2 regions of the Pediococcus sp. genome follow, and region 2 is predicted to be linked to the other one. Evidence: a T-box and tRNA genes for the amino acid it is inferred to sense, from the RefSeq annotation. Region 2 holds a T-box; the other holds one or more tRNA genes.
What was found. The T-box of region 2 lies ahead of leuS (leucine--tRNA ligase). A T-box ahead of a tRNA ligase gene usually reads a tRNA of that ligase, here a tRNA-Leu.

Region 1: it encodes a tRNA-Leu, which carries the amino acid that the T-box ahead of leuS (leucine--tRNA ligase) is inferred to sense. The anticodon was not compared.

Annotation. Positions count from the first base shown of each region.
Region 1 covers NZ_DOEM01000035.1:51,436-70,550, reverse strand. The annotation lists gene asnB (asparagine synthase (glutamine-hydrolyzing)) at 1-1,558, opposite strand, end outside; gene proC (pyrroline-5-carboxylate reductase) at 1,757-2,548, shown strand; gene nagA (N-acetylglucosamine-6-phosphate deacetylase) at 2,622-3,767, shown strand; gene DD627_RS08490 (GntR family transcriptional regulator) at 3,831-4,532, shown strand; gene DD627_RS08485 (WecB/TagA/CpsF family glycosyltransferase) at 4,590-5,327, opposite strand; gene DD627_RS08480 (nicotinate phosphoribosyltransferase) at 5,443-6,915, shown strand; gene nadE (NAD(+) synthase) at 6,930-7,751, shown strand; gene DD627_RS08470 (cation-translocating P-type ATPase) at 7,999-10,662, shown strand; gene DD627_RS08465 (hypothetical protein) at 10,686-11,123, shown strand; gene DD627_RS08460 (Tex family protein) at 11,308-13,446, shown strand; gene DD627_RS08455 (SprT family protein) at 13,443-13,898, shown strand; tRNA gene DD627_RS08450 (tRNA-Leu) at 13,969-14,054, shown strand; gene DD627_RS08445 (sigma-54-dependent transcriptional regulator) at 14,275-17,208, shown strand; gene DD627_RS08440 (mannose/fructose/sorbose PTS transporter subunit IIA) at 17,472-18,449, shown strand; gene DD627_RS08435 (PTS mannose/fructose/sorbose transporter subunit IIC) at 18,477-19,115, shown strand, end outside.
Region 2 covers NZ_DOEM01000001.1:225,111-237,099, reverse strand. The annotation lists gene metK (methionine adenosyltransferase) at 1-1,073, shown strand, start outside; gene DD627_RS01140 (MDR family MFS transporter) at 1,133-2,599, shown strand; gene mnmM (tRNA 5-(aminomethyl)-2-thiouridylate-methyltransferase MnmM) at 2,651-3,217, opposite strand; gene DD627_RS01130 (phosphatase PAP2 family protein) at 3,221-3,856, opposite strand; T-box leader at 3,953-4,167, shown strand; gene leuS (leucine--tRNA ligase) at 4,221-6,638, shown strand; gene DD627_RS01120 (putative polysaccharide biosynthesis protein) at 6,880-8,559, shown strand; gene DD627_RS01115 (pseudouridine synthase) at 8,570-9,295, shown strand; gene DD627_RS01110 (NAD(P)H-hydrate dehydratase) at 9,423-10,256, opposite strand; gene DD627_RS01105 (universal stress protein) at 10,388-10,846, shown strand; gene DD627_RS01100 (glycosyltransferase) at 11,015-11,989, shown strand, end outside.

The sequences.
Region 1 (19,115 bases), on a different contig from region 2:
CATGACTAATTCGTAAATCAGCTGGAATGCTGGAAGCCACTTTGAAAACTTCTCGATCCACAAATGGGGTTCGTAATTCCAAACTGTGTGCCATGGTAGTTCGGTCAGCATTGTGAAGCAAATCGCCGTTTAACCAGGTGTGCATATCAATAAATTGCATTCTTGTAATCGGGTCATAATCTTGTGATTCGTCATAAAATGGTTTGGTAATGGATTGAAATGGATGACTGAGATTATAATTTTTAAAAAATGCACGTTTTTCGGTTTCATTAAATATAAAGGCATTGCCAACATAACGTTTTTCAAGGGGTGTGGTGCCACGTAACAAAAATGAGCGACCCTTTACGCCACGCGGAATTAATCGGGCAATATGATTTAAAGCGCCATTTAAGGGCTTGGTGTAATTAAATACACTTAATGATTCTGGTTCGTGATAGATAGTGTAACCACCAAACAACTCATCAGCACCTTCACCTGTTAAGGCTACTTTTACATGTTTCACAGCTTCTTTTGCCAAGAAATATTGGGGCACAGCAGCCGGATCCGCAAGGGGATCATCCATACTCCAAACAAACTTAGGAAAAGCTTCCATGAATGCTTCAGGGGTAATTAAACTGCTGTAATTTTTAACGTCTAATTTTTCAGCCGTTTCTTGGGCAACATCTAATTCACTGTAGCCTTCGCGTTCGAATCCAACTGAAATCGTTTCTAGGTTGGGGTTAAAATTTTTTGCCATGGCCACAATAATTGATGAATCAATTCCGCCAGATAAGAAGGAACCAACTGGCACGTCAGAGCGCATATGCATTTTGACGGAATCTAACAAAACTTCGCGAATCTTTTTGATGTAGGCCGTTTCCGATTCGCTCGAAGTATGAAATTCTCGATGGTAGTAACGATTAATTACGAGATCATCACCAATTTTTTTGGTTAATGTACATCCTGGTGAAAGTAGCTTGATTTCTTTAGTTAGGGTTTCTGGTTCTGGTACAAATTGGAATGTCATGTAATCTTGCAAGGCATCATGATCAAAAGTTCGCTGCGCAAGAATTTTGTAAATGGCTTTACTTTCGGAAGCATAATATAACTGGTCGCCTTGGATGGCATAGTAAAATGGTTTAATACCAAATTGGTCGCGAGCAGCAAAGAAAGTCTTTTCTTGTTTATCCCAAATCACAAACGAAAACATGCCGCGTAAATATTTAGTGACGTCAGATTGGTATTTGGCATACAAAGCTAAAATAACTTCGGAGTCAGACTCTGTTTTAAAACCGTATCCGTCTTTAATTAAATCATTCCGTAACTCAACAAAGTTATAAATTTCACCATTAAAAGTTAGCCAGTAGCGTTCATTATCATAGGATAGGGGTTGATGGCCGCCATCCAAATCAATGATACTTAAACGCCGGAATCCCATGGTGATGTGAGCATCTTCAAAGTAGCCACTATCGTCAGGGCCTCTATGGACCAACATATTTGTCATTTCATGAACTGTATTGTTTTCAGTCTGACCGTCGATTTTTGAAAGGTCGGTCAAACAGCCTGCGAATCCACACATACGGCCATCTCCTCTTTTTGTTTTATTAACTTTATATTTATGACTATATAGGTAACAGATTAAATCAAGTTTAAAAAACGGTATAAATCAAGAATTAACTAATTTTAACTGTAAAAAAGCGTTTTCACAACGAAAACAAATTGTTATTTTGAAAAATGATAAAATGGGAATATAAAAAAAGAAAGTAAGTGAATAAAAATGAAAATTGGATTTATTGGAGTTGGCAACATGGCAAAGGCCATTATTATTGGGTTGATCAAGGCGGGAGTTTCGGGAACGGACATTTTGGTGCACAGTGGTCACCTTGAACATTATGAGGCATTTGCAAAACAAAATCAGTTGGCGCTGGAAACTAGTAATGAAGAGGTTGCTAAAAAGGCGGATGTGGTGGTATTAGCCGTTAAACCAGACATTGCCAAACAGGTGTTAACTGATATTAAATTGGAAGTGAACAGTGCTGACAAATTAGTGGCTTCCGTCGTTTCTGGTCTAGAGATTGCCGAAATGCAGGCCATTATTGGTGATTGGCCAATTATGCGGGTGATGCCAAACGTTAATGTTGAAATTAATGAAGGGATGACCGCCTTGGCTGCAAGTGGCCCACTAACAGATTCACCATTTAATATTGGTAAAAATATTTTTGAAAAAGTTGGGAAGGTCATGGAAGTATCTGAATCTGACTTCACAACCTTTGGAGCGATTGCAGGTAGTGCGCCGGCGTATGCTTACTTTTTCATTGATGCGTTATCACGAGCGGGCGTTAAGTATGGGTTGACTAAGCAGGCAGCAACCAAAATTGCGGCCCAAGTTGTGAATGGGAGTGCCAAAATGGTTCTTGAGGCCGATGATAACCCAGCTGCTTTAATTGATAAGGTTTCTTCACCAGGTGGGACAACGGTCGCCGGTTTTCTAGCAATGGAAGAGGCCGGTTTTATGACCTCGGTAGTCAAAGGCATTGATGCCACCATTGCGAAAGAAAAAGGTGAATAACAGATTCTCCTTGCAGTTGTGGTCTATACCGATTATAATGAACTTAAATAAAACTGAAGGAGATTTTTAACTAATGAGTACTGTATTGAAACACGCCACGATTTATACTGGTTTAGAGAAAATTGATGACGGCTTTATTCGGTTTAACAAACAAATCGAAGCTGTTGGGCCAATGAGCGAGTTCCGTCCCTTGCCAGATGACGAAATTCACTTTGCTGCAGAAACAATTGTGACCCCAGGATTTATTGATGTGCACAGTCATGGCGGCTATGGGTTTGATGCCATGGATGGTGACGCTGACCAAATTAACGAAATGGTTACGAAAATGACAAAAACAGAAGGAATTACCACTTACTTCTGTACCACAATGACGCAATCGAACGAAAACATTGATCATGCGATGAAAGGAGTAGCTAAAGCAGCTGCTGTCAATCCCGTCATTAAAGGGGTACATTTGGAAGGGCCCTTTATTTCAGCTACTTTCAAAGGTGCACAACCAGAACAATACATTAAAGATCCTGACGTTCACTTGTTGGAACAGTGGAACAAGTCTGCTAATGGGTTAGTTAAATTAATCACCATGGCTCCTGAAGATAAGGGTACCGATGAATTTGAATCTTACTGTTTAGCACATGGAATTGTGCCATCTGTTGGCCATAGTAATGCCAAACGGGCGGATTTATTAAATAGTAAAGTGAGTCACGGAACTCATTTGTACAATGCACAACGGGAATGGAAGCATCGTGAACCAGGCGTTACCGGCCACGTAATGTTGGAAGACAACATCTATGCTGAATTAATTTGTGACGGTTTCCATATTGTTCCTGACATGTTGCGTTTGGCATACGAAGTTAAAGGCCCAGAACGGATCGAATTGGTAACTGACTCGATGCGTTCTAAAGGAATGCCTGAAGGCGAAAGTGAATTAGGTGGCCAAAAAGTTTATGTTAAAGACAAGCAGGCTCGCTTAGCTGACGGAACCTTAGCTGGTTCAGTTTTGGAATATACAGATGCCTTCAAGAATGCCATGAAATTTATGGGATGCAGTATTGAAGATGCCGTACAGATGAGTTCTGTCAACCAGGCTAACGAATTTGGTTTGGACAGTAAGGGAACTCTTGAAGTGGGTAAAGATGCGGATTTGAACTTGTTTGATGATAACCTGAACAAGTTGGCTACTTACAGCTATGGCCGTGAATTCTCAAATACTGAAAAATAAAGTTCCGAAACTAGCTATTTTTTCGTTATAATAAGCTTATAGTCGTTTACAGGAGGTGGAATCGTGGGATCCCCCATTTATATTCAAATTCACAATGAAATTAAAAAATCTATCGAGGCTGGTAAATGGGCAGTTGGTGACCGTATTCCAGCAGAACGTGAATTAGCAGAACAGTTCAATGTAAGCCGAATGACACTTAGACAAGCCATTCAGACATTAGTTGATGAGGGTATTTTGGAGCGTCGTGTGGGTTCGGGTACTTTTGTAGCTAATCAGAAAGTTCAAGAAAAAATGTCTGGTGTGACCAGTTTCACTGACTTAATGATTGCGCAAGGTAAAACTCCTTCCAGCAAAACGATTTCGTACCATGCGGGGCAACCTTCTATGAGTGAAAGCGAAAAGTTAGAGCTAAATGATGGTGAATTAGTTTTGCGGATGGAACGAATTCGGTATGCGGATAAAGTGCCTATCTGTTTTGAGACGGCTACGGTACCAGAAAATCTCGTGAAAGATTTCAGTAAGGCTGAAGTAACCAGTTCATTGTATGGTACGTTAGAGAAAAAGGCGGGATTAGTTCCCGGTAGGGCAACTCAGACCGTTTCGGCAATGCTAGCTTCTGAAAAGATTGCCGAATATCTATCTGTAAAACGTGGAGAAGCAATTTTACGTTTACGTCAGGTGTCGTATTTACAAGATGGGAAACCATTTGAATATGTGCGCACTCAATATGTGGGCGAACGATTTGAATTTTATCTCAATCGTTAAAAACACAAAAAATAGTTTGTCGATTTTCGAAATGAAAATGACAAACTATTTTTAGTATCAGAGCTTATTTTGTTTTTTGAGTTGATGAATTTTCCACATGAATTGAGGAATTATCATTTGTCGTTTGAGCCGTTTGGGTTCGGTAATTAATCGGTAAAACCATTCTAAATGATGATTTTGCCAAAATTGAGGTGCTCGTTTAACAATCCCTACAAAGACATCAAAACTGCCACCCACGCCCATCCATAACCCGTTTGTGAGGTGACGATGACTCGCAATAAACTGCTCTTGCTTGGGAAAACCAGTTGCAACGAAGACAATATCGGGTTGTTGGGCTTTAATCTCAGCTGCAATTAATGATTCGTCTTTATAGTAACCATCGCGGGCACCGACAACTTGAACGCCGGGAAAGTTAGCAGCTAATTTGGTTGTTAAAAGGTTGATCACATGCGGTTTAGCTCCTAAAAAATACACTTTCTTTTGTGTTTGATCGGCCCATTTAAGGAGACCTGTAAAAATATCAAATCCCGTGATTCGCTCAGGTAACGGTGTTTTTAGCGTTGCTGCGGCTTTAATAATGCCAATTCCATCCGGTGAGATATAGTCAGATTTTAAGATAAGGTTACGATAGGGTTCATTTCGGTTTGCATACATGACAATTTCCGGATTTGCCGTGACAACAAACGTATTTTGGTGATTTTGAATTCGAGTTTGGAGTTGATTGATAAACTGATTACGTGTGGTATTTGCAAATGGAATCCCCATAATTTTAACGCTTCGAAATGGGTCATTCATAATAAAATCAATCCTTTCGACTATTGAAAATGACGCACCATGGAAAAAATGATAAAATAGGTGCAACTATTGTTAATATTATTAAACCACTAACTAACTGAGGAGTACAATCGTCATGACTAAAAAATATCCGGATGACAGTTTAACGTTACATACGGATGCCTATCAAATTAACATGATTCAAACTTACTGGGAACAAGGAATTCACAATAAGAACGCTGTTTTTGAAGTTTTCTTTCGAGATATGCCTTTTAAAAATGGGTACGCGATTTTTGCTGGTTTGGAAAGAGTCGTGAAGTATATCCAACAGTTGCACTTTACGGATTCTGATTTGGCTTATTTGAAAGAATCAGAACATTATCCGGATGACTTCTTGGAATATTTGCGTAACTTTAAATTTAGTGGCACAATTCGTTCCGCTGTTGAAGGTGATTTAGTTTTCAACGGCGAACCAATTATGCAAGTGGAAGGTCCGTTAGCTGATTGCCAATTAGTTGAAACCGCCATTTTAAATGTTGTGAACTATCAAACTTTGATAGCCACTAAAGCGTCACGAATTAAATCCGTCGTTGGTAACGATGCCTTGTTAGAGTTTGGTACGCGCCGTGCTCAAGAAATGAGTGCCGCAATTTGGGGGACTAGGGCGGCTTACATCGGCGGTTTTGATGCCACAAGTAATGTCCGGGCAGGTAAAATTTTTGGAATTCCGATCAGCGGAACCCATGCGCATGCCCTGGTTCAGTACTATCGTAACGATTATGATGCTTTTAAAGCATATGCCCAAACCCATCATGATTGCGTGTTTTTGGTAGATACCTATGACACGCTCAAAAGTGGGGTACCCAATGCGATTAGGGTAGCCAAAGAAATGGGTGATAAGATTAATTTCTTGGGCGTTCGAATTGATAGTGGTGATATGGCTTACTTATCAAAGCGTGTACGCGAGCAATTAGACGAAGCTGGTTTTCCGAATGCCAAAGTTTATGCTTCAAATGATTTAGATGAAAAAACAATTCAAAACTTAAAAATGCAGGGTGCCAAAATTGATGTTTGGGGTGTCGGCACAAAATTAATTACCGCTTATGATCAACCAGCTTTAGGGGCCGTTTACAAGATGGTTTCTATCGAGGGTGAAGACGGTAAGATGGTTGATACCATTAAACTATCTAACAATGTGGAAAAAGTTTCTACCCCCGGTAAAAAACAAGTTTGGCGAATTTCTAAAAATGCAGATGGTAAATCAGAGGGGGATTACGTGACCCTCTGGGATGAAGATCCGCAAAAGCAACCTTCAATTTACATGTTCCATCCAAATTATACGTACATTAACAAAACGGTGAGTGATTTCAATGCACGCCCACTGTTACATGAAATTTTTAAAGATGGCAAGCTGGTTTATAAACTTCCAGAACTGAAAGATGTTAAGGAATACTCTCGCAAGATGTTGGATTCCTTATGGGATGAATATAAACGTGATTTGAATCCGCAAGACTATCCCGTTGATTTATCTGAGAAATGTTATGACCATAAGATGAACAGCATTAATGGTGTTCGAAAATACGTCAGTTCGTTAAAATTTAGTGAATAAGAGAGATGGCAACAATGCGAAAATTACAACAAGAGATTATCAAAAATTTAAGAGTGGCGCCCGAAATTGATCCAAAAACGGAAATTCGCCGTAGTGTTGATTTCCTAAAAACGTATCTAAAGAAAAACACCTTTATCAAAAGCTTTGTGCTAGGCATTTCCGGGGGTCAGGACTCAACATTAACCGGTAAACTAGGGCAGATGGCCATTACTGAAATGCGTGAAGAAACTGGCGACCAAGATTACCAGTTTATCGCAGTCCGTTTGCCATATGGCGTGCAAGCTGATGAATCGGATGCAATGGCGGCGATCGAATATATACAAGCTGATCAAGTTAAACGGGTCGACATCAAACCAGCTGCTGACGCAATGGTACAGGCACTTGAAGCTAATGATTTGAAGATTAGTGATTTTAACAAGGGAAATATCAAGGCCCGAGAACGCATGATTGCTCAGTACGGAATTGCTGGTGCTAATAATGGCATCGTGCTTGGTACGGATCACGCCGCTGAATCGGTGACGGGCTTTTATACCAAGTTCGGTGACGGTGGTGCAGATGTTACTCCAATTTGGCGGTTAGATAAGCGTCAAGGCAAGGCACTTTTAGAAGAGTTGAATGCGCCAAAACACTTATACGAAAAGGTTCCAACGGCTGATTTGGAAGATAATCGTCCGGCCTTGCCTGATGAAGTAGCGCTTGGCGTGACTTACGATGATATTGATAATTATCTAGAGGGGCATGAAATCGAAACTAAGGCTGCGGAAAAAATCGAAAGTTGGTATCAAAAAACGGCGCACAAACGTCATTTACCATATACTGTTTACGATAAATTCTAGAAGATTGAGGTGCCAAGAAAAATAAAAAGCAAAATCACTTGCTATTAGGTTTGCTTATAGTTATAATAAATTAACAACAAAACATGAGGGAGTAACTAGCAGTTATTTCTGCGGCAATGTCGTCAACAAGATTAAATCTGGTATTGCCTGAAAAAGTGAGACTCGTGGATGTTCGCATTTTAGTGTGGACATGCACGGGTCTCTTTTTTTAAAAAGCCCCTGTGTGTCGAAAAATAAGGAGGAACACATGAAAGCTACAAAAGTTAATTACTACAACCAGAGCGTGGAAGATGTGCTGAAAGCTCAAGGCAGTTCTCCAGAAGGATTGACCGATGCACAAGTCCAAGAAAGTTTAACCAAGCACGGCGCTAATCAGTTAGAGACTAAGAAAAATACAAGTCTCTTACAAAAGTTCATCGCTCAGTTTAAAGATTTAATGATCATTGTATTGATTGCGGCGGCCATAGTATCCGTGTTTGTGGGTGAAGGCGTTGACGCCATCATCATTTTACTGGTGGTTGTGCTGAATGCGATTTTTGGTGTTTTTCAGGAAACAAAAGCTGAAGAGGCAATTGCGGCCTTAAAGGAACTTTCCGCGCCTCAAGCTCATGTTAAACGAAACGGAAAAGTAGAAACTATCAAGAGCGAAGATGTGGTTCCTGGCGATATTGTTTTGCTGGAAGCTGGCGATATTATTCCTGCCGATTTGCGTTTAATTGAGTCTGCTGGTTTAAAAATGGAAGAAGCCGCCTTAACTGGTGAGTCTGTCCCAGTTGAAAAACAAATTGCAGCTTTAAAGGATAGTAAGTTGCCAATCGGTGATCAAACTAACATGGCCTTCATGAATAGTAATGTCACGTACGGTCGTGGTAGTGGCGTGGTTGTTGGTACTGGGATGCATACTGAAGTTGGCCAAATTGCAGATATGATCAACAATGCCGAAGAAACGACAACCCCGCTGCAGCACAATTTAACGCAGCTGAGTAAAGTTTTAACTGGTTTAATTTTAGTGATTGCAGCCATTGTTTTCGTGGTGGGGATGATTCGGGGAAACGAAAGCCTAATTAATATGTTGCTGACGGCAATTTCTTTAGCCGTTGCTGCTATTCCTGAAGGCTTGCCAGCCATTGTCACGATTACCTTAGCATTAGGTACGCAACGAATGGCCAAACGACATGCAATCATTCGAAAATTACCAGCCGTTGAGACTTTGGGTGGGACCCAAATCATTGCGTCTGATAAAACGGGAACGTTGACCCAAAACAAAATGACTGTTGAAAAAGTTTTTGTGAATAATCAATTGAAAGACACCGCGGATGTCGATCCAAAAGATTATCCTTACAACCATTTGTTTGAGTTAATGGTGTTAAATAATGATACCAAACAAACTAAAGAAGGTTTGATTGGTGATCCTACCGAAACGGCTTTAATTCAATTTAATTTGGATAAACATGAAAATGTCGAAAAATTAATTAGCTCAGAAAAAAGAGTTGCCGAAGTCCCATTTGATTCTGAACGTAAATTGATGTCCACATATAATCAATTGGAAGATGGACGATTTTTACAAACGGTCAAGGGTGCCCCAGATGAATTACTACAACGAACAACATTGTTTGAAGAGGGCGAAGAAATCAAATCAATGGATGACGCCGAGCGTAAACTTGTTTTGGACACAAACCATAAATTGGCAACCCAGGCGATTAGAGTGCTGGGATTTGCATATCAAATTGTGGATGAAATCCCAGCAACCTTGGCGTCTGAAGTGGTCGAACAAGAATTAATTTTTGCTGGCCTAATCGGGATGATTGATCCCGAACGTCCTGAAGTAGCACAGGCTGTGGAAGAAGCTAAACAGGCTGGAATTCGCCCATTAATGATTACAGGTGATCATCGCGATACTGCGGCGGCAATTGCCAAACGTTTGGGTATTATTGAAGAAGGCGATGATCAAGCAGTTATATCTGGAACTGAATTGGATGAAATGGATGATAAAACCTTTGCTAAAAAAGTTAACCAGTATTCGGTTTATGCGCGTGTGGCCCCTGAACACAAAGTACGAATTGTAAATGCTTGGCAAAAACAAGGCAAAGTTGTGGCGATGACCGGAGATGGTGTGAATGATGCGCCTTCCCTTAAGCAGGCTGATATTGGGGTTGCCATGGGGATAACAGGTACCGAAGTTTCAAAAGGTGCCAGTGATATGATTTTGGCAGATGACAACTTCTCAACAATTGTGGTGGCAGTTGAAGAAGGACGAAAAGTGTTTGCCAATATTCAAAAAGCAATTCAGTATCTCTTGTCTGCAAACTTGGGTGAAGTTTTGACGTTGTTTGTCATGACAATGATGGGTTGGCAAATTCTTGCGCCAGTTCACATTTTATGGATTAATTTAGTAACTGATACCTTCCCAGCAATTGCGTTGGGATTGGAACCCGCAGAAAAGAATGTGATGAAACGAAAGCCGCGAGGAAGAGCAAGCAACTTCTTGTCTGGTGGGGTCGCAAGTAATGTGATTTATCAAGGACTGTTAGAAGGACTGATTACCTTGACAGTTTATGGTCTTGCCATCTTGTATCCGGTGCATGCTTCTTATGCTCAGGCACATGCAGATGCGTTGACCATGGCATTTGCAACATTAGGGTTAATTCAGTTGTTCCATGCCTTTAACTCAAAATCCATTCATGGCTCAATTTTTAGTGCAACTACTTTGAAAAATAAATTCTTTAATTGGTCAATTGTGGTATCGTTTATATTGTTGGCCGCTACCATAGTGGTTCCTGGTTTGAATGATATTTTCCACGTGAGTCATTTGGATCTGCACCAGTGGGCAATTGTTGGTGGTGCTTCATTATCAATTATTGTAATTGTTGAAATCGTGAAATGGTTCCAACGAAGATTTGCAGCTCGCTAATAATTAGAATTGGAGATATTAAAATGCGTAAAAGTAATCCGCAAGGGTATGCTAATTTGCTCAATCGGGTAATGGAATCGTCTGAACAAATGGGTGAAGAGGTTGATCCTCATTTTCAAGATTTCAAGAAAACATTAGCTTTAAAGGGAATTGATCCTTTAAGTGATCGTGACCTACATGAGATTGTCACCATTTTCAAAAAAGCAGTTGATCTGTATAAGCAAAATGTCGAAACTTTAAAAAAAGCAAAACCACCAGTTCAAATTTTAGGACGCCATAAGCAGTTAACTAGTGCTTATGAGACGTATGCCCAGGATTGTGAATTAATGCTAACTAGCATTGATGAAGCAAATAAAAAGATTGATTCTGAGCAGTTTAGTAAAGCAGAACAGGCTCAGGATAAGGATATGGATGCCGTTTCAAAAGCCTTTGATCGTATTATGGCAATGATGATGGGCTAAAATAACCAACAAAAACTAGGAAAAATAAATTCCTAGTTTTTTTGTATAGTGAAAATGGAAAATAGAATGAATGGGCCTGTATGCTATACTTATTACTATGTGTTGTTGAGAACGAAATGATTAGTTTGGAGTGAATTTTTTGGAAGATCGAATTGTAAAAATTGTTGAAAAACAACTATCAGATATGCGGCCAAAACAGATTCATGCAGCATTGAATCTTTTGGATGAGGGCGATACAGTTCCTTTTATTGCGCGCTATCGAAAAGAGCGAACGGGCAGTTTAGATGAAGTCCAGATTCGTCAAATTCAGACAAGCTATAATAAAGCAGAAACGCTAGAAAAACGAAGGGATGATGTTTTAAAACTCATTTCTGAACAGGGTAAATTGACACCAGATTTAGAAAAGCAAATTAAATCAGCAGATAAATTACAAACGGTGGAAGATCTGTATTTACCATACAAGCAAAAGCGCCGGACAAAAGCGACGATTGCCAAGGAGAAAGGACTTGAACCATTTGCTTTTTGGCTGATGACCTTTCCTCAGAGTGATTTGACAGCTAAGGCCAGTGAATTCATTAATGCCGACAAAAAGGTCACAACTGTTGAAGATGTTTTTTCCGGTGCCCATGAAATTTTAGCGGAAGCTTTTGGTGATAGTGCTGGATTCCGAGATTGGATTCGAAATTACACCCGTAAAAATGGCCGCTTTGTTTCTCAAGTGAAATCTAAGGGAAAAGAAAAAGATGAAGAAGGCGTTTATCAACTTTATTATGAATTTGATGAATCTCTTTCTAATATGGTGTCACACCGTGTTTTAGCCATTAACCGAGGCGAAAAAGAGGGCGTTTTAAAAGCCCAAATTAAAGTTGATGAAGCCGCTATCATGCGGTATTTACATTTTCGGATTATTGGCAGTCATGAAGGGCCGGCAGTGACGCAACTTCAAGATGCTTATGAGGATGCTTACAAGCGGTTTATCGGCCCCGCAATAGAGCGTGAACTCCGAAATGAATTAAGTGAAGAAGCTAATACACAGGCAATCAACGTGTTTGGCGAGAACTTGTACCATTTGTTGATGCAAGCACCAATTAAAGGAAAAGTGGTTTTGGGATTTGATCCTGCTTACCGAACAGGCTGTAAGTTAGCTATCATGGATCCTAACGGGAAGTTCTTAGCGAAAAAGGTGATTTATCCGCATAAACCTGCCTCACAAACTAAACGGCAGGCGGCTGCTGGAGAATTCAAACAATTTTTGGAAGACTACCACGTTGAGATGATTGCCATTGGAAACGGAACAGCTAGTCGTGAATCTGAAGAATTCGTTTCGTCAGTATTAAAAACGATTGATCGGAAGATTTATTATGTGATTGTAAACGAAGCTGGAGCATCAGTTTATTCAGCAAGTAAGGCTGCTCGGGATGCCTTTCCTGAATTACATGTTGAGGAACGAAGCGCCATTAGTATCGGGCGACGTCTTCAGGATCCCCTTGCGGAATTAATTAAAATTGACCCTAAGGCAGTTGGGGTTGGTCAGTATCAACATGACGTGCCCCAAAAAGAATTAACCAGTCAATTAGATACAGTGATTGAAACGGCCGTCAACCAAGTGGGGGTCAACTTAAACACAGCCAGTCCTCAATTGTTGGAACACATTTCTGGTTTGACCAAAACAACTGCCCAAAATATTGTGAACTGGCGTGATGAAAACGGCAGTTATGAAGCTCGAAATCAATTAAAGAAAGTCCCTCGTTTGGGACCGAAAGCTTATGAACAATCAGTTGGTTTCTTAAGAATTGTTCAGGGGAAAAATGCGCTTGATAATACAGACATTCATCCAGAAAGCTACAAGGCTGCTAAAAAGTTATTAACTGAAGTTGGGTTAAGTTTGGATCAGATTGGGACTCCAGAAGCTGCACAAGCATTTAAACAGTTAGATCTTAACCAAACAGCAGCTGACTTAGAGATTGGTGTCGAAACCCTTCAAGATATTATTGCCGGATTAGAAAAACCAGGGCGCGACTTGCGCGATGGTATGCCTGCTCCGCTGTTGAGAAGCGACGTGCTTACTTTAGAGGATTTAAAGGTAGGGATGAAACTGCAAGGGACGGTTCGAAATGTGGTTGATTTTGGGGCCTTTGTCGATATCGGGGTTAAACAAGATGGGCTAGTTCATGTATCTAAGTTAACCAAGAAATTTATTAAGAATCCAGGTGAAGCTGTTTCAGTTGGTGATGTCGTCACCGTTTGGGTTGAAAGTGTTGATTTAGACCGACATCGAATTCAACTCACCATGTTAGATCCGGCTGACGCAACAAGTAAATGACAGATTATGAATTACAAAAATTAGTGGAAGAAGTTTCAGAAACTGATTTTCACCGAAAATTTACGCATGAAGCCTACTTTAATTCACGTTTGCGCACTACAGGTGGTCGTTATCAGTTACAGACCCACAACATTGATATTAATCCTCGGATGTTATCAGAACATGATTTACCGACTTTAATTGGCATTATAAAACATGAATTGTGCCACTATCATTTGCACCTGACGCATCAAGGCTATCAGCATCGGGATGCTACGTTTAGGCACTTATTGCGGCAGGTCGGTGGCTCGCGTTTCGCTCCAGCAAGCCCTGTAAAAAGCCGAAAGAAAGTCCGATTGATTTATGTTTGTCAGCAATGTGGTCTTCGTTATCCGCGTCAACGACACATTGATTTGAAAAAATATCGGTGTGGAAAATGTGGGGGTAGATTGCAACTTGTTCAAGCAAGTTAACGTGATTTTAAGGAAAAAGGTTGTAACTATTACCGTTTTTTGCTAATATAGTTTAGGTAATAGTTTTGTTGCACCCATGGCGGAATTGGCAGACGCGCAAGATTAAGGATCTTGTCGGGAGTTCTCCCGGTGGAAGTTCGAATCTTCTTGGGTGCATAATAGGTTTTAAAAAGGTAAGGAATTTATTCCTTACTTTTTTTCTCGCCAAAAATAGGAATACACAAAATTTAAAAATTAACTTTGTGTCGTAAGATTGGTTAAGTAAGCGTTATAAATCTTGAAAAGGTTAATTTCTGTATTAATTGACACAGTATGCTAAACTGATACTGTCTTGTGCAAGTGTATCAACACAGTATCAAAAGATGAGGGTCATCATATGAAAAGAAAAGATCGAATTTATGAATTTGTTTCAGAAAAAACAACTGGTAGTACGGTAACAGAATTGAGCGAGGGTGCCGCTGTAACAACTGAGGAAGTTGCCAATGCGTTGGATTTAATTCGTTCTAATGTGAGCAAGGAATTAAATCAGCTGGTTCGTGAAAACAAACTGACCAAGATTTCTGGACGACCAGTACGATACTGTCGTTTAGTGGAAGAAAATCAAGCTGGGGTCAAAGAAGTTGTAACCTCTCCTTTGGCAGAAGGAAAACGGCGCATTCATAGTGGCCTTGAAAAGCGTGAAATTTCAGAGCAAACAATACACCCCATTAATGAAATTAGCGATGTGTTTGAACACATGATTGGCAACAGTTCCAGTATGCACAACCAAATTGAGCAGGCTAAGGCAGCCATTTTATACCCCCCGCGTGGTTTGAATACATTAGTGATTGGTCCAACCGGTTCTGGGAAAACTTATTTTGCGAATGCTATGTTTGAATTTGCCAAACAACAGCAGCTGATTAAAAAAACAGATGAGTTAATTACGTTTAACTGTGCTGACTATTCACATAATCCAGAGTTATTAATGTCGCATTTATTCGGTTATGTGAAGGGCGCGTTTACCGGCGCTAATGAAGATAAAGACGGCTTGATTCAAGAGGCAGATAACGGGATGCTTTTCTTAGATGAAGTTCACCGGTTGCCACCTGAAGGTCAAGAAATGATTTTTTATTTCATGGATCACGGAACCTACAGCAAACTTGGCGAAACTTCAAAGATACATCATGCAAATGTGCGGTTAGTTTGTGCCACAACTGAAGATCCTGAAAGCTCGCTTCTAAAGACGTTTGTTCGTCGAATTCCGATTACAATTCAGTTACCAGCATTTAACAAGCGAAGTGCAAAGGAACGAATTGAACTTTTGAAGGCTTTATTAAGTATTGAAGCCAATCGGACACACAAACAAATTACTTTAACGGAAGATGTTGTACAGTCCTTGTTGGGCAGTGTCACTTATGGAAACGTGGGTCAGTTAAAGTCTAATATTCAGTTGGTTTGTGCGCGTGGATTTTTGAATAATATTGAGAATAAGGGTGAAATCATGATTTCGGTGGACGATTTACCACCGAATATTAAGGACGGTTTAGTTCATTTAGCTGCTAATCGTCGTGACTCTGGTGAGATTTCTAAATTATTGGAACCTTACATGACGATTCAACCGGATTCTGATACACACGTTTTGACCAACCGGAACGATAGTTATGAATTACCGTATAATTTATATGAAATTATTGGAGATAAAGCCACATTACTGCGGCAGCAAGGCTTAGATCAGGATCACATTAATCATTTTATTAAAACGGATATTAATCTTCATTTAAAAACATTTTCACCGGATGAAGATGATATGCGGGCAGAAGCTAAATTGGCCGAAATTGTGGACCAAAATATCATTGACTTCACAAAAGAGATCCAGACTAAGATTGAAAAGGAATTGAACTATCGTTTTCGCGATAATTTCCTTTATGCCATGAGCTTGCATATTAGTTCCTTCATTAAACGGATTCAGTCTGGGAAGCCGATGCGGACCATGAGTAAAGATTTGGTCGCGATGGTGGAGGATTATCCAAATGAAATGAAAGTAGCTCAAGAAATTAAAACGCAGTTAGAAAATCGGTACAATGTCCCAATTCCAGAGTCGGAAAGTTATTATTTGGCAATTCTATTGGTATCTTTAAAAATTGCACCAACTTCTGGTAAGGTGGGCATTGTCGTTGCAGCACATGGAAGCAGCACGGCGACTTCCATGGTTCAGGTTGTTTCCCAATTATTATCGGATAACTCCGTTCAATCATTCGATATGCCATTAGATATGGAGCCCCAAACAGCCTATAAAGAAATTGTGGACTGTGTCAAACGAGCAGATGAGGGTAACGGTGTGTTGCTTTTAGTTGATATGGGTTCGCTAAGCACGTTTGGAAATAAGATTACCGATGAAACCCATATTCCAGTCAAAGTGATTGATATGGTGACCACAGCCATGGTCTTGGAAGCTGCGCGCAAGGCATCCTTTATTGATACCGATTTGGCGGCGATTTATTCAGAGTTGCGTGAATTTCATGGTTACTCACGGATTAATGTTTCTACAGAACAGAAAGAAAAACACGTTGATTTATCGGAAAAACCTGTGCCGGGAACTATGCAACCTAAAGCAATTGTGGCAATTTGTTCAACTGGTGAAGGGACAGCAAAAAAGATCAAAAACATTTTAGATCAATTATTGGTTGAAAATTTGATTGATGATATTAAGGTGATCCCAATTTCGTTGGTTGGAATGGATCATCATCTGAAAAAAATCCAAGCTAAGTATCAGGTGATTGCAACCACTGGGATTACCCATCCTAATATTCAGGTACCATTTATGCCATTACAAAAAGTTCTTCAAGGTGGCGGTAAGGCCTTCATTAATAAAGTGGTTGAACGGGACTCAATTCAATCAATTGAAGATCATCAAGACGTAAAGTTGACTAAAGAACTTTGTTGGCAATATTTGGACGAATTTTATACTTTTATTAATCCCCACAAAATTACGGATGTTCTGTGGCAATACATTGATCAGCTACAAAGTGACACACAAAAGAAATTTAACGAATCTTTTAAAATCAATCTGATCATGCATATCGCTGGTGCGATTGAACGAACCGTTACCAAAGGGGAAATTTCCGCGCCAAAAGCAGAATTGGAAAAATTGAGTAAATCTGAATGGTATCCAGCGGTTGAAGCCGTTAATGAGAGCCATCTTCGGAGAATTCGGATTGATTTACCAGTTGAGGAAGTTTACTACATTGTTAAACTTCTAGAAACTTGGCAGACTAAGGAAGAAAATCCGGATCAGCCTGTTTCTGGAAATGCAACGCTAGCCCGAAAATAGATGGTTAACGGACTAAATAACACACAAGATTGATACATAAGTAGTGTATCAATCTTGTGTGTTATTTTTAATTGCTTTAAAGTAGGCGTTTTCATCTAGTGTATCTTGGCACGGTTTTTGCTTATATATAAGTGAGTGCAAATAATGATGGTCTTGTACTTAAGTGTCAATGTCTGTCCAACAGATAAATTTAGTTACAGGTTATTAAGAAATTATTCGTTATATTTTTGTTTACTGTAACAATCATAATAGGAGGTATAAAAATGGTAGGGATTATCATTGCTAGTCATGGTGAATTCGCCAATGGGATCTTACAATCCGGTTCAATGATTTTCGGAGAACAAAAGGATGTTAAGGCCGTTACATTAAAACCCAGCGAAGGACCCGATGATATTAAAGGAAAATTGGAAGAGGCAATTGCTTCTTTCGAAAACCAAGATGAGGTATTGTTCTTAGTTGATCTCTGGGGTGGAACACCTTTCAATCAAGTAAATAACTTGTTTGAAGCTCACAAAGACAAATGGGCGATTGTTGCCGGATTGAACTTACCAATGTTAATTGAGGCATATGCTTCAAGAATGTCTATGGATAGTGCCCGTGATATTGCAGCACACATTATCGAAACAGGTGTTGAAGGCGTTAAAGTTCGTCCAGAAGAATTACAGCCTAAAGAAAAGGCTGCTGCAGCTTCCGCACAACCATCAAATGCAGGAGCACCTGGTAAACTTGAGTACGTTTTAGCACGTATCGATTCACGTTTGTTACATGGTCAGGTCGCAACAGCTTGGACAAAGACTACCAACCCTACTCGAATTATCGTCGTTTCGGATAACGTTGCCCACGATGATTTGCGTAAGAGTATGATCCAACAGGCTGCACCATCTGGTGTTAAAGCTCATGTTGTGCCAATTGATCAAATGATTAAATTGGCAAAAGATGACAAACATTTTGGTGGCCAACGTGCCTTGTTACTTTTTGAAACACCTCAAGATGCCCTTAGAGCAATTGAGGGTGGCGTACCTTTGAAGACATTGAATATTGGTTCAATGTCACATTCAGTTGGTAAAGTTCAACCAAATACAGTTTTGGCTTTTGATCAAAATGATATTGATACCTTTGCTAAGTTGAAAAAAGACGGCGTCGACTTCGATGTTCGTAAAGTCCCAACTGATTCAAAGGGTAACATGGAAGATATTCTTCAAAAAGCACAAAGTGAGTTAAACAAACAGAAGAAAGCTTAATATTCAAGAAAAAACGGAGGAATAATCATGACATTAAATGCTATTCAAGTGATATTAGTGATTTTTGTATCATTTCTAGCTGGTATGGAAGGAATTTTGGATGAATTTCATTTTCATCAACCAGTTATTGCATGTACCTTAATTGGTTTAGTAACAGGTAACTTAGTTCCATGCATGATCTTAGGTGGATCACTTGAAATGATCGCTTTAGGTTGGGCAAATATCGGTGCTGCTGTTGCGCCTGATGCTGCTTTAGCATCTGTTGCTTCTGCAATTATTTTAGTTCTTGGTGGCCAAGGCAGAGCCGGAGTTCCATCTGCTATTGCTATTGCTATTCCACTTTCAGTTGCCGGCTTATTATTAACAATTATCGTGCGTACCATTGCAACTGCTGTCGTTCATTTGATGGATGCTGCTGCAGAACGTGGAAGTATTCGCGGTGTTGAAGGATGGCAATTATTCGCTGTATGTATGCAAGGTGTGCGTATTGCAATTCCTGCAGCTTTAATCTTAGCCGTTGGTGCTGGTCCCGTTAAAGGAATGCTAGATGCAATGCCAAGTTGGTTGACAGATGGTTTGGCAATTGGTGGTGGTATGGTTGTTGCCGTAGGTTATGCTATGGTTATCAACATGATTGCAACTCGTGAAGTATGGCCATTCTTTGCC
Region 2 (11,989 bases):
CTCGAGTAGCTTGTGAAACAACCGTGACAACGGGATTAGTTGTTGTCGTTGGAGAGATTAGTACGACTGCTTACGTTGATATTCAAAAGACCGTTCGTGAAACCATCAAAGAAATTGGTTATAAAGATGGTGAATATGGATTTGATGGTGACAATTGTGCAGTTATGGTTGCCATTGATGAACAATCACCAGATATTGCTCAAGGTGTTGATGATTCTTTGGAAACTCGTGAAGGTGACGCGGATCCATTAGACAAAATTGGTGCCGGAGATCAAGGTTTGATGTTCGGTTTCGCCATTGATGAAACTCCTGAGCTTATGCCATTACCAATCATGTTAAGTCATCATTTGATGCAAAAAACTGCAGCTGTTCGTAAGTCTGGTGAAATTCAATACTTGCGTCCAGATGCAAAAGCCGAAGTGACAGTTGAGTATGATGACGATGAAAAGCCAGTTCGTGTAGATACGGTTGTTTTAAGTACCCAACATGATCCTAATGTAACTTTAGAGACCATCCGCAAAGATGTGCTTGAACATATTATTAAACCAGTGATTCCAGCTAAGTTGTTGGATGATAAGACAAAATACTTTATTAATCCAACCGGGCGCTTTGTTATTGGTGGTCCTCAAGGGGATGCCGGTTTAACCGGGCGTAAGATCATCGTTGACACATATGGTGGGTTCGCCCGTCATGGTGGCGGTGCTTTTTCTGGAAAAGATGCAACTAAAGTTGACCGTTCAGCTAGTTATGCTGCTAGGTACGTTGCCAAGAATATTGTGGCTGCTGGTTTGGCTCATAAAGTTGAAGTTCAGTTGGCCTATGCAATTGGCGTGGCTGAACCAGTTTCCGTTTCAGTAGATACCTTTGGGACTGGTAATGTTTCTGAAGAAAAATTAGTTGAGGCAATTCGTAAGATATTTGATCTTCGACCAGCAGGAATCATCAAAATGTTAGATTTACAGCGGCCAATTTATAAAAAGACAGCTGCTTATGGTCATTTTGGTCGGACAGATATCGACTTACCTTGGGAACATACAGATAAAGTTGATGACTTAAAAGAGTTATTGAAGTAATTATTGAAATCTCTTCTGCAATTCGCGTAGAAGAGGTTTTTTAGGTGGAGAGTGAATTAATGACAGCGAAAAAGACAAACGTTACCTTAGTCACAATTGCGATTTTTGTGGCAACATTTTTAACAGCGGTAGAAGGAACCATTGTTTCAACCGCAATGCCGACCATCGTTGGAGATCTTCATGGCGTTAATTTAATGAACTGGATTGTTTCAATTTATTTGTTAACAAATGCAGTTGCTACGCCAATATATGGTAAGCTAGCCGATCTTTTTGGGCGTAAACGAATCTTCATTATTGGCATCATGATTTTTATTATTGGCTCAACATTGAGTGGGACGGCTAACTCTATGCCAACATTGATTGGTTGGCGGGCTCTGCAAGGTGTTGGGGCGGGGTGTATTATGCCAGTTGCAAACACCATTATTGCGGATATCTACCCATTTGAAAAACGAGCCCGTGTCATGGGCTTTAATGGAGCTGCATGGGGGATTGCTGCGATTGTGGCACCGTTGCTAGGTGGATTTATCGTGGACCAACTCACTTGGCACTGGGTATTCTTTATTAATATTCCGATCGGTTTGTTAACCGTTGCAATGATTGCACTTTGCCTGCATGAGGATCCTCACACAGTCTCAACGAAGATCGATTACTTGGGAACTTTGTGGTTAACGATGGCGTTACTTAGTTTGATGTATGGGTTTCAAGTTTTGGGTGAAACCAATTTTACTTGGCAAACTATTGAAACTTGTTTTGCAGTTACCGTTGTTGCAATTTTTCTGTTTATTAGAAGAGAACAAAAGGCCGATGATCCTATTATTTCGTTAAAACTATTCAAGAATCGCACGTTTATTACCCAAAATTTAGCGACCATGTTGGTTTCTGGATTTTTAATTGGTTTTGAAGTTTATATTCCTACTTGGACACAGGGACTGCTTGGTTTGCCTGCTTCCTTGGCCGGTTTTGCAGTCACGCCTAGTTCAGTTATGTGGATTTTTGGGTCATTTTTAGCGGGTAAGTTTATTCTTAAGCTGACACCCAAACAAACCTTGATGATTAGTCTAGCTATTCTGTTTGTCGGAAGTTTGTGGTTAGCGTTATTGTCACAAACGACACCATTTTGGTTGTTCTTTGTTATTTCTACCATTCTTGGTGTGGGATTTGGAATCACGATTACTTCCACAACGGTGACTTCCCAACGATTAGTCGAGGCAAAGGATATGGGTGTGGCGACTTCTTTCAATACATTAGCGCGTACGCTTGGTCAAACGATCATGATGTCCATTTTCGGGATCATCATGAATGGTACTATGAATAAAGGCATTGCCCAACATTTCAATTTGAATTTAGGGATGATGAATAAGCTGATTAATCCGCAAACAGCTTCCTCATTACCAGCTAAATTATTGCCAACGTTGAGAACTATTTTATATCAGGCGTTGCATAACATTTATTTGGCAGGAGTGTGTTTGATTATTTTGGCCATTGTGATAAATGCGATTGATTATCGAAAAAAACAAAGAATTTAAAAAAGTCGACTTTTAGTTGCTGTGTTTAAGCAATTAAAAGTCGACTTTTAGTTATCGTTTTTGAATGGCAAACAAAATTGGTGGGTCATTTTGTTGATTCATAAATTGATAATTTAAAACTTGAAACTCTTTTTGCGGTAATTTTGTTAAAAAAGTTTGGAGATGGTTCAGCTCATCTTTACCACCTGGATGACCATAATAACTGACCAAAATGACTAGTCCTCCCCGTTGCAAAATTTTTAGGCACTGTTCAACAGCTGAAATTGTGGTTTTTGCGTGTGTAATAACGGATTTATCACTACCGGGTAAATAGCCAAGATTAAAAATAGCCGCGGTAATTTGGGTGTCTTCGGGAAGATGATTTGATAAATGTTCATGTCCATCGTGAATTAGGGTAGTTTGATTTAACAACCCAGTTAAAAGCAATTGTGTTTTGGTGGCCTCAAGTCCAGCAGATTGGACATCAAATCCATAAACATGCCCACTTTTACCAACGGCACTGGCCAAGTAGATTGTGTCGTTGCCGTTGCCCACTGTGGCGTCAATCACGGTATCGCCCGGTTGGACAACTTGATCAAGTAACGTGTGGCTATAACGTAATGCAGATTCTAGATTCATTTTTTAAACCTCCGTTTTTGTTGGTAAAATTAAAAATCCTGATAATAAAACGATGGTGGTACCAAATAAAAAGCCCCCAAGAACGTCGCTGGGATAATGAACATTTAAATAAATACGTGACATCCCAATTAAAAGGATCATGCTGATTGCAAACAAATTAACTAAACCGCGTTGCCATTTGGATTTGACGAGGCTTGCAAATATGATCATGATTACGCCTAGAAGAATGATCGTGCTGGTAGAGTGGCCACTTGGGAAACTATAGCCACCGATTGAAATTAGTTTATGCAAAGGGCGAGGCCGTTGTACAAGGAGTTTAATAGCTGTATTTCCTAACGTTCCTACTAAAATGCTAAAAGCCGCAAAACTTAGCAGGCGATAATATTTGACATAAACTAGCCAACCGACAAGAACAAGAGTAAAGCCGATATTTTGCAAAGGATTACCCAAACTCGTAATAAATAAGAAAAATTGGGTTTTAGCGGGTGTTCGATTGTGTTGCATAATTTGCGCAATTGAGTGATCAAAGTTTTGAGTTGCCTGGGTATTTGCAATTACCATCAGCGTAACTATTATAAAGATTATTCCGGTGAGTAAACTGGTTAATAGCCATTCGTGATGTTGTTTATTGGTTTGCATGAATATCTCCCTTATTATTTCAGAATGCGCTTCTAGTATATCAGATTTTTCAAAGGTTTCTTGCATTTTTATGGCTAATTTGATAGGATTAGTCCATTAATGTTAGTTGAAAAGAAGTAGTAAGTGTCAGAGACCTTTCAGAAACTGTGCGGATAATGTGAGCATAGATTGCGAAGACACCGAACTCATCTTTTTAATTTTATTGGTGAAACAAGTAGCTGGTAACGTGAGTTCGCGTTAAGAATTGAAGTGTTCGACTGACTAATTCAATCGTAAATATAGGTGGTACCGCGGAAAATTTCGTCCTATAAGATATTTTTTAATATCTTATGGGACTTTTTTATATAGAAAGGGTGTAGCTAAATTGGCATATAATCACGATATAATTGAACGGAAATGGCAGCATTACTGGAAAGAACATAAAACTTTTAAAACAAATTCGAGGACAGATAAGCCGAAGTATTACGCATTGGACATGTTCCCTTATCCTTCTGGTCAAGGGCTCCATGTAGGTCATCCTGAAGGCTATACTGCCACAGATATCATGTCTCGATTCAAACGGATGCAAGGATTTGAAGTTTTGCATCCAATGGGTTGGGATGCATTTGGCCTGCCTGCAGAGCAGTATGCCTTAAAGACCGGTCACAATCCCCGTGAGTTTACAGCACAAAACATCAAGAACTTCAAACGGCAAATTCGTTCATTAGGTTTTTCATATGATTGGGATCGTGAAGTCAATACGACAGATCCTAAGTTCTATAAGTGGACCCAATGGATTTTTGAACAAATGTACAAAAAGGGTTTGGCCTATGAAAAAGAAACACTTGTGAACTGGGCTCCTGACATGATGGGCGGCACAGTTGTGGCCAATGAAGAAGTTGTTGATGGTAAAACAGAGCGCGGTGGTTATCCAGTTTACCGTGTCCCAATGAAACAGTGGATGCTGAAGATTACGGCTTATGCAGATCGTTTGCTGGATGACTTGGACTTAATTGATTGGCCTGAAAGCATCAAGGAAATGCAACGTAACTGGATTGGCCGTTCAACTGGTGCCAGCGTCAATTTTAAAGTTGACGGGACAGATGATCAAATTGAGATATACACAACCCGTCCTGATACGCTGTTTGGCGCAAGTTACATGGTTATTGCCCCAGAACATGCATTGGCTAAAAAACTAACCACAGAGGCTCAAAAAGCGGTTGTGGAGGCCTATGAAAAGAAGATTGAGACTAAATCTGACTTGGAACGGACCGACCTGAACAAAGACAAAACTGGGGTTTTCACTGGATCTTATGGAATTAATCCTGTTAACGGCGATAAAATACCAATTTGGATTGCAGACTATGTGCTTGCTTCATACGGAACTGGTGCAATCATGGCGGTTCCAGCTCACGATCAACGTGACTGGGATTTTGCGAAGAAATTTGATTTACCAATTACACCTGTTATTGAAGGTGGCGATGTAGAGGATGCTCCTTATACTGAGGACGGTGTTCATATTAATTCCGATTTCTTAAATGGAATGGATAAACAAACTGCTATTGATAAGATGATTGATTGGCTTGAAGATAAAGGGGTCGGTCATAAAAAAGTTAATTATCGTTTGCGAGACTGGATTTTCTCCCGTCAACGTTACTGGGGGGAACCAATTCCTGTTATCCATTGGGAAGATGGCGAAACTACACTAGTTCCCGAAGACGAATTACCTTTAAAACTGCCTGCAACTAAAGATTTACAAACCTCAGGGAGTTACGAAAGTCCACTTGCTAACTTAAAAGACTGGGTCAACGTGGTGGATGAAAACGGCCGTAAAGGTCGCCGTGAAACGAACACCATGCCACAGTGGGCGGGGAGCTCATGGTACTTCTTGCGTTACATTGATCCGCATAATGACGAACGAATTGCCGATATGGATCTTTTGAAGAAATGGTTGCCAGTTGATCTTTACATTGGTGGCGCGGAACATGCCGTCTTACATTTACTGTATGCGCGTTTCTGGCACAAAGTGTTGTATGATCTCGGCGTTGTTCCAACTAAAGAACCATTCCAGAAGTTAGTGAATCAAGGAATGATCTTAGGTGACAACCACGAAAAAATGTCGAAATCAAAGGGTAATGTCATTAATCCAGATGATATTGTCGATCAATATGGAGCCGATACCTTACGCTTATACGAAATGTTCATGGGTCCTTTAACGGAATCGGTTTCTTGGAGTGAAGACGGCATTCACGGAAGTGAGAAGTGGATCGAACGGGTTTGGCGTTTAATGATTGATGAAAACAATCATTTGCGTGATCGGGTGACAACGTTTAATGATGGTAAATTAGATAAAGTTTATAATCAAACGGTTAAAAAGGTGACACACGATTTTGAGCACTTACATTTCAATACTGCAATTTCACAGATGATGGTGTTTGTGAATGAAAGTTATAAGGTTGATGCCTTACCAGTACAGTACATGGAAGGATTTGTCAAAATGCTTTCACCAGTTATGCCCCATGTTGCCGAAGAGTTGTGGCAATTGTTGGGCCATGATGACACAATTACGTATGCAAAATGGCCAACTTACGATGAAGATAAGTTAGTTGAGTCAACTGTTCAAGTTGTTCTCCAAGTCAACGGAAAAGTTCGTTCCCACATCAAAGTAGCTAAGGATACAAGCAAAGCAGACTTGGAAAAGATTGCCTTGGCTGACGAAACTCTAAAAGAATGGATAGATGGTAAAACGGTCCGAAAAGTGATTGCAATTCCTAATAAAATTGTGAATGTGGTTGCTAATTAAGACTTAGAAAAGAGAAAAGTGAAAAAAGGCGGGTAGATTCTGAGCGTAGCCGAAGTTAACATATGGTTCGTTACTTGAACCGTTTGTTGATGTAGCTGAGTGGAAGAGTCTGCCTTTTTTGCTTACATTTAGATCCTGAAAGTTTCTTTATATTTTCTTACGAAATGAATTTAAATTTGAATTGCCCTGTAGTAATGATAAAATGATTAAGATTGAGTATTCGAAAGTAGGTCGATAAATTATGGCTGAGACGCCTCAAGATAAGTCACAGACAACTGATGCGGGATTTCAACCGCTAAGACAAACAAGTAAAGAATCCACTTCAAAAGATAAAATGATTGAAGGCTCAGCCTGGATGACGGCTGGTAGCATTTTTTCACGCTTGTTAGGTGCAATCTACATTATTCCTTGGGTAATCTGGTTTGGCACTATGAGTAATCAAGCGAATGCCTTATTTGCAAAGGGATATAATATTTATAGTTTCTTTTTAATTGCAGCGATTGCTGGGATTCCATCTGCGATTGCCAAACAAGTGGCACATTACAATACAATCAATGAATTTGCAGTGGGCCAACGGTTATATAAACGAGGACTATTGTTGTCCGGCGCTACCGGAATTGTGTGTGCACTGATTTTGTATTTTGGGGCACCATTTCTTTCTAATCATGATCCCAATGTTATTCCGATTTTGCACTCACTTGCCTGGGCAGTTTTGATTATTCCAACGATGAGTTTGACTCGGGGTTTTTTTCAAGGCTATCAGGAAATGGCACCATCAGCAATTTCACAATTTGTTGAACAATTAGCCCGTGTGGCCTACATGTTGATTACGGCATTTCTAATCATGCATGTTCACCATGGTAATTGGGTGAGTGCCGTTTCCCAATCTACATTTGCAGCCTTTATTGGTGCGATTGGCGGGATGTTGGTTTTAGTTTGGTATTATTTCCGTCACCGATCTCGTTTAAGAGAATTGGCCGAGAATAGTAAGCAAGAACTGGCAATCCCGACTAAGCAGTTGTATAAAGAAATTATTGCTCAGGCGACACCATTTATTATTATTGGATCTGCAATTACAATTTTTCAATTAATTGACCAATATACATTTTTTAACATCATGCAACGGGCCTTTGACTATTCGACGACTGTGGTCAACACCTTGTATGCTGATTTTGCGTTTAATTCTAATAAACTCATTATGATTGTGGTTTCCTTAGGATCTGCAATGGCGATTACGGCGGTGCCAATGTTATCTGAGGCTAAAACCCGCGGTAATAAACGAGAAATCAATAATCAGATTACGGATGCTTTACTTTTGTTTTCGTTTTTTATGATTCCTTCAGCACTTGGTATGGCTGCCATTGCCCAGCCTTTGAATACACTTTTTTATCACTATGATGTTGTGGGAACTTTAGTTCTGCAGGCATCTTCATATGTGTCCATTATTTTGGGACTGTTTACGGTAATTTCAGCAATTATGCAAGGAATTTCCGAAAATGTCCGCGCGGTTGGTTACTTTGCGATTGGCGTCGTTGTTAAATTTGCCTTACAATTTCCACTGGTATCTTATTTTGGAGTGATGGGTCCTCTTCTTTCGACGGCGATTGGATTCGGGGTAGTGAGTTGGTTGATTCTACGTCATCTAAATCAAGAGTATGGCATAAGTTTCCATCGTATCAGCAGACCTTTTGCAGGGATCCTCGTATTTAGCGTTTTAACTTTTATTGTGGCGTATGCAACTGTCCACTTGAGCTATTTAGCATTGAACCCTAATAGTAAATTTATGGCTGTTTTCGTATCGGTTTTGGCAGCCTGCTTAGGTGGAATTGTTTATTTATATGCGACTTTAAAAACGAGATTAGCGGATATGATGATTGGCGATCGGGTTGAACGGATTCGAAGAATATTACGGATCCATTAAGGAGCGCGTTATGCGAATTGATAAGTTTTTGCACCAGATGAATATTGGAACACGAAGTCAGGTTACCCAGTTAATTAAAAAGGGTGCAGTTACCTTAAACGCACGCAGAGTACTCACTGGCAAAACGCAATTAAATCCAGGTCAAGATCTGGTAAAATTGGGTGAACGTGAGATTCAATATCAAGTTCATTATTATTATTTGCTCAACAAACCTTTGGGTGTCATTTCTGCGTCAACGGATAACCATCAAAAAACAGTAATGGATTTGTTTAATAAGTCTGATTACCGTTCTGACCTTTTTCCAGTTGGCAGACTTGATAAGGATACGGAGGGACTCCTACTTATTACCAATGATGGCGATTTAGCACACAAGCTGTTATCACCAGCCCATCATGTTAAGAAAGTTTATGAAGCGACAGTAACTGGTAAACTTGATGATCAAGTCATTGAAAAATTTGCTAAGGGGATTACGTTAAAGGATGGGACTGAGTTATATCCAGCCAAACTTGAAATCCTAAATTATAACAAACTTGAAGATACGACTAAAGTTCACGTTCAAATTCAGGAAGGCAAATATCACCAGGTACGGCGAATGTTTGGCGCGATGGGTGAAAAGGTTGTACATCTTCAGCGAATTCAAATGGGGACCTTGGCTATTGATGTTGGTTTGTTGCCAGGTAATTATCGTGAATTAAGTCAAGATGAGGTCGATGACTTATTGGCTTTAACTAAATAAAAACGAAAAGAGGCCGCGCAAAAACATAGGTTTTGCGCGGCCTCTTTCTACTTCTCGAATATTATTGGGCTACTAAAACGTGAAAAAAAGACAGATTTCAGGATATGCTTAAGATCTAATCGTTTTTTTACTCTCGTTTTGAAAAGTTTGCCATTGCTTGCGGAATTTGGTTAATAATCTGATGCGGTAAGGTAACATACTGCGTTTTACCTAATTCATCGGCAATATAACTGTGCAAATAGGTTGCACTGAGGATTGCTTGAATTTCGTGATCTGAAAACTGAACAACAAAGCCACCAATCATGCCGGCTAATGTGTCGCCCATCCCGCCAGTTGCCATTTCAGGACCACCCAGTTTTAATTGATAAACAGTATCATTGGTATAAATTTCAGTGTGATACTTTTTTAAAACAACGGTGGCTTGTAATTTTTGTTGGGCTTTTCGATTTTTGGTTTCGGTTTGTTCAGCAATCGGAATGCCAGACAGTCGTTGCCATTCCATCTCGTGAGGTGTAAAGACGATCTTGGCATCTGGGAGGGATAAGTGGTGGGCAGCTACTAGATCGATCGCAGAACCGTCAATAATCAAATGTTGAGTAGATTGAATGGACTGAAAGACAGCCTGCACAACTTGGAGAGCCAATTTGTCTTCACCTAAACCAGGGCCGATGACAATGCCGTCGACTGTTTTGATTAATTTTTTAAGTTCCGTATCATTTTGAAAATCGATCACCATTGTTTCTGGAAGGCGAGCGTGCAGACTAGCAAAGTTGGTGGAATGAGTGGCAGTGGTTACCAAACCAGTACCAGAATAGACTGCGGCACTACTAGTTAAGATAATCGCACCACCAAATTGAGCATTACCACCAATGACTAATAATCGTCCAAATGAACCTTTGTGCGTGTGAGTGGCTCGTTTTTTTATGGTTTCTGTAACCATTGATTGTGTAATTGTTTTCATAAAATTAGTCCTCCATAAAGTTAGTATAACGAAAAAAATACGATAGTAAAATCAGAAGGGCCTTTTACTATAAGAATTCATAAGCGTTTGCTACAATGAAAATAGATAAACTAGAAAGCGAGATGAGTACCATGCAAAATCAACAATATCAAAATATTTTAGTCGGAATCGATGGTTCTGAAACTTCAATGAGAGCACTAGATAAGGCAATTGATGCCGCAATTCGAAACCAAGCCAAACTATATATCGCGCAAGTTTTAAAACCCCAATTATCAACTGTAGGAAGGGCATCTATAGGGTTTGGCGTCGTTGAAACAGATATAGATGATGAAAGTCGTCTGAAAGAGCAAAAGCAACTTTTAGATGACGTGGTAGCTCAAGCAAAGGACAAGGGTGTTAAAGATGTCACGAGCATTGTCAAGATTGGCAATCCACGAGAAGAGTTAGCTCGTAATATTCAACAAGCACAAAAGATCGATTTAATTTACATTGGGGCAACAGGTGCAAATCGGGTGGCGCAAATGTTTTTAGGATCGAACACAACTTATATTCTAGAGAATTCTATTGCGGACGTTATGGTGGTTAGATAAAAAATTGCCAAACTTGAATTAAGTAAGGTATAGCGAAATAGCTATTTAGGATCGGTAAATGACTGTTCCGCTATTCGTTTACTCAAAAAAAGAGAAACACGGCATTAACTATTAAAATAAGTAAGGAGGCATACTGAGGGAAATCTAAGGACCTTAGTAGACTAACAGATGAAAACATTAATTGTGCTTGAAAATGTGGTAATGGATGGTGTGAAACGTGCGGCAACTGTTTTGGGGAATGCTCTGACTAAATATGCAGATGTGACTTATTATTCATTAGAAAACGTCACGCCTTATTACGAATTAAAAGCCAAACTGGTTGTGGCAAAACGACCAGCCTCCGGACACGTTCTTAATTTTTTTGGTGAAAAACCTTATGAAAATTATCGTGATCAGATCGATGATTTAAGTGAATTTATTGAACAGGGTGGTTTCCAAAGCGTTATTTTAGCTGCCGGATTGACCACAAGTTTTGGTCCGTTAATTAAAAAAAGAATTCCAAATGTTCGAATTGTGGCCTGGATGCACAACAACTATAAGACTTATCTGACTCAATATTATCAACGAATGGAAAAAGAATTTGTGGCTGGTTTGAAACAAGCGGATGCGGTTGTTGTTTTAACAGATTCAGATTTAAAAAATTATCGTCAGTTTAATCCGAATACTGTCAAAATATACAATCCGCTAACTTTGAATCCAGATAAAAAAGCCGATTTAACTTCTCATACAATTGCATTTACAGCACGAATTGCGATTCCACATAAAGGAATTGATTTATTATTGGAGGCTGCTCAGTATTTGCCAGATGATTGGAAGATCGCCATTGCCGGACAAGGAGTGCCAGAGCAGATGGCTTTATTCAGACAACTAGTTGAAAAATTTGATGTGGCAGATAAAATTATCTATCGGGGCGCGCTGAAAGATAAGACGTTACAGGAACACTATGAAACGGCATCAATTTTTGTATCCACTTCGCGGTGGGAAGGGATGCCACTTGTGATTGGTGAGGCCATGGGATTTGGTTTGCCAATTGTCGCCATGGAAAACACGGGATCTGCAGAGTTTCTTGGTCACAATCAATATGGCGTGTTAACGAAACCTGAGGACGTGATGGACTTTGTCAAAGAACTTAATAAAGTCATA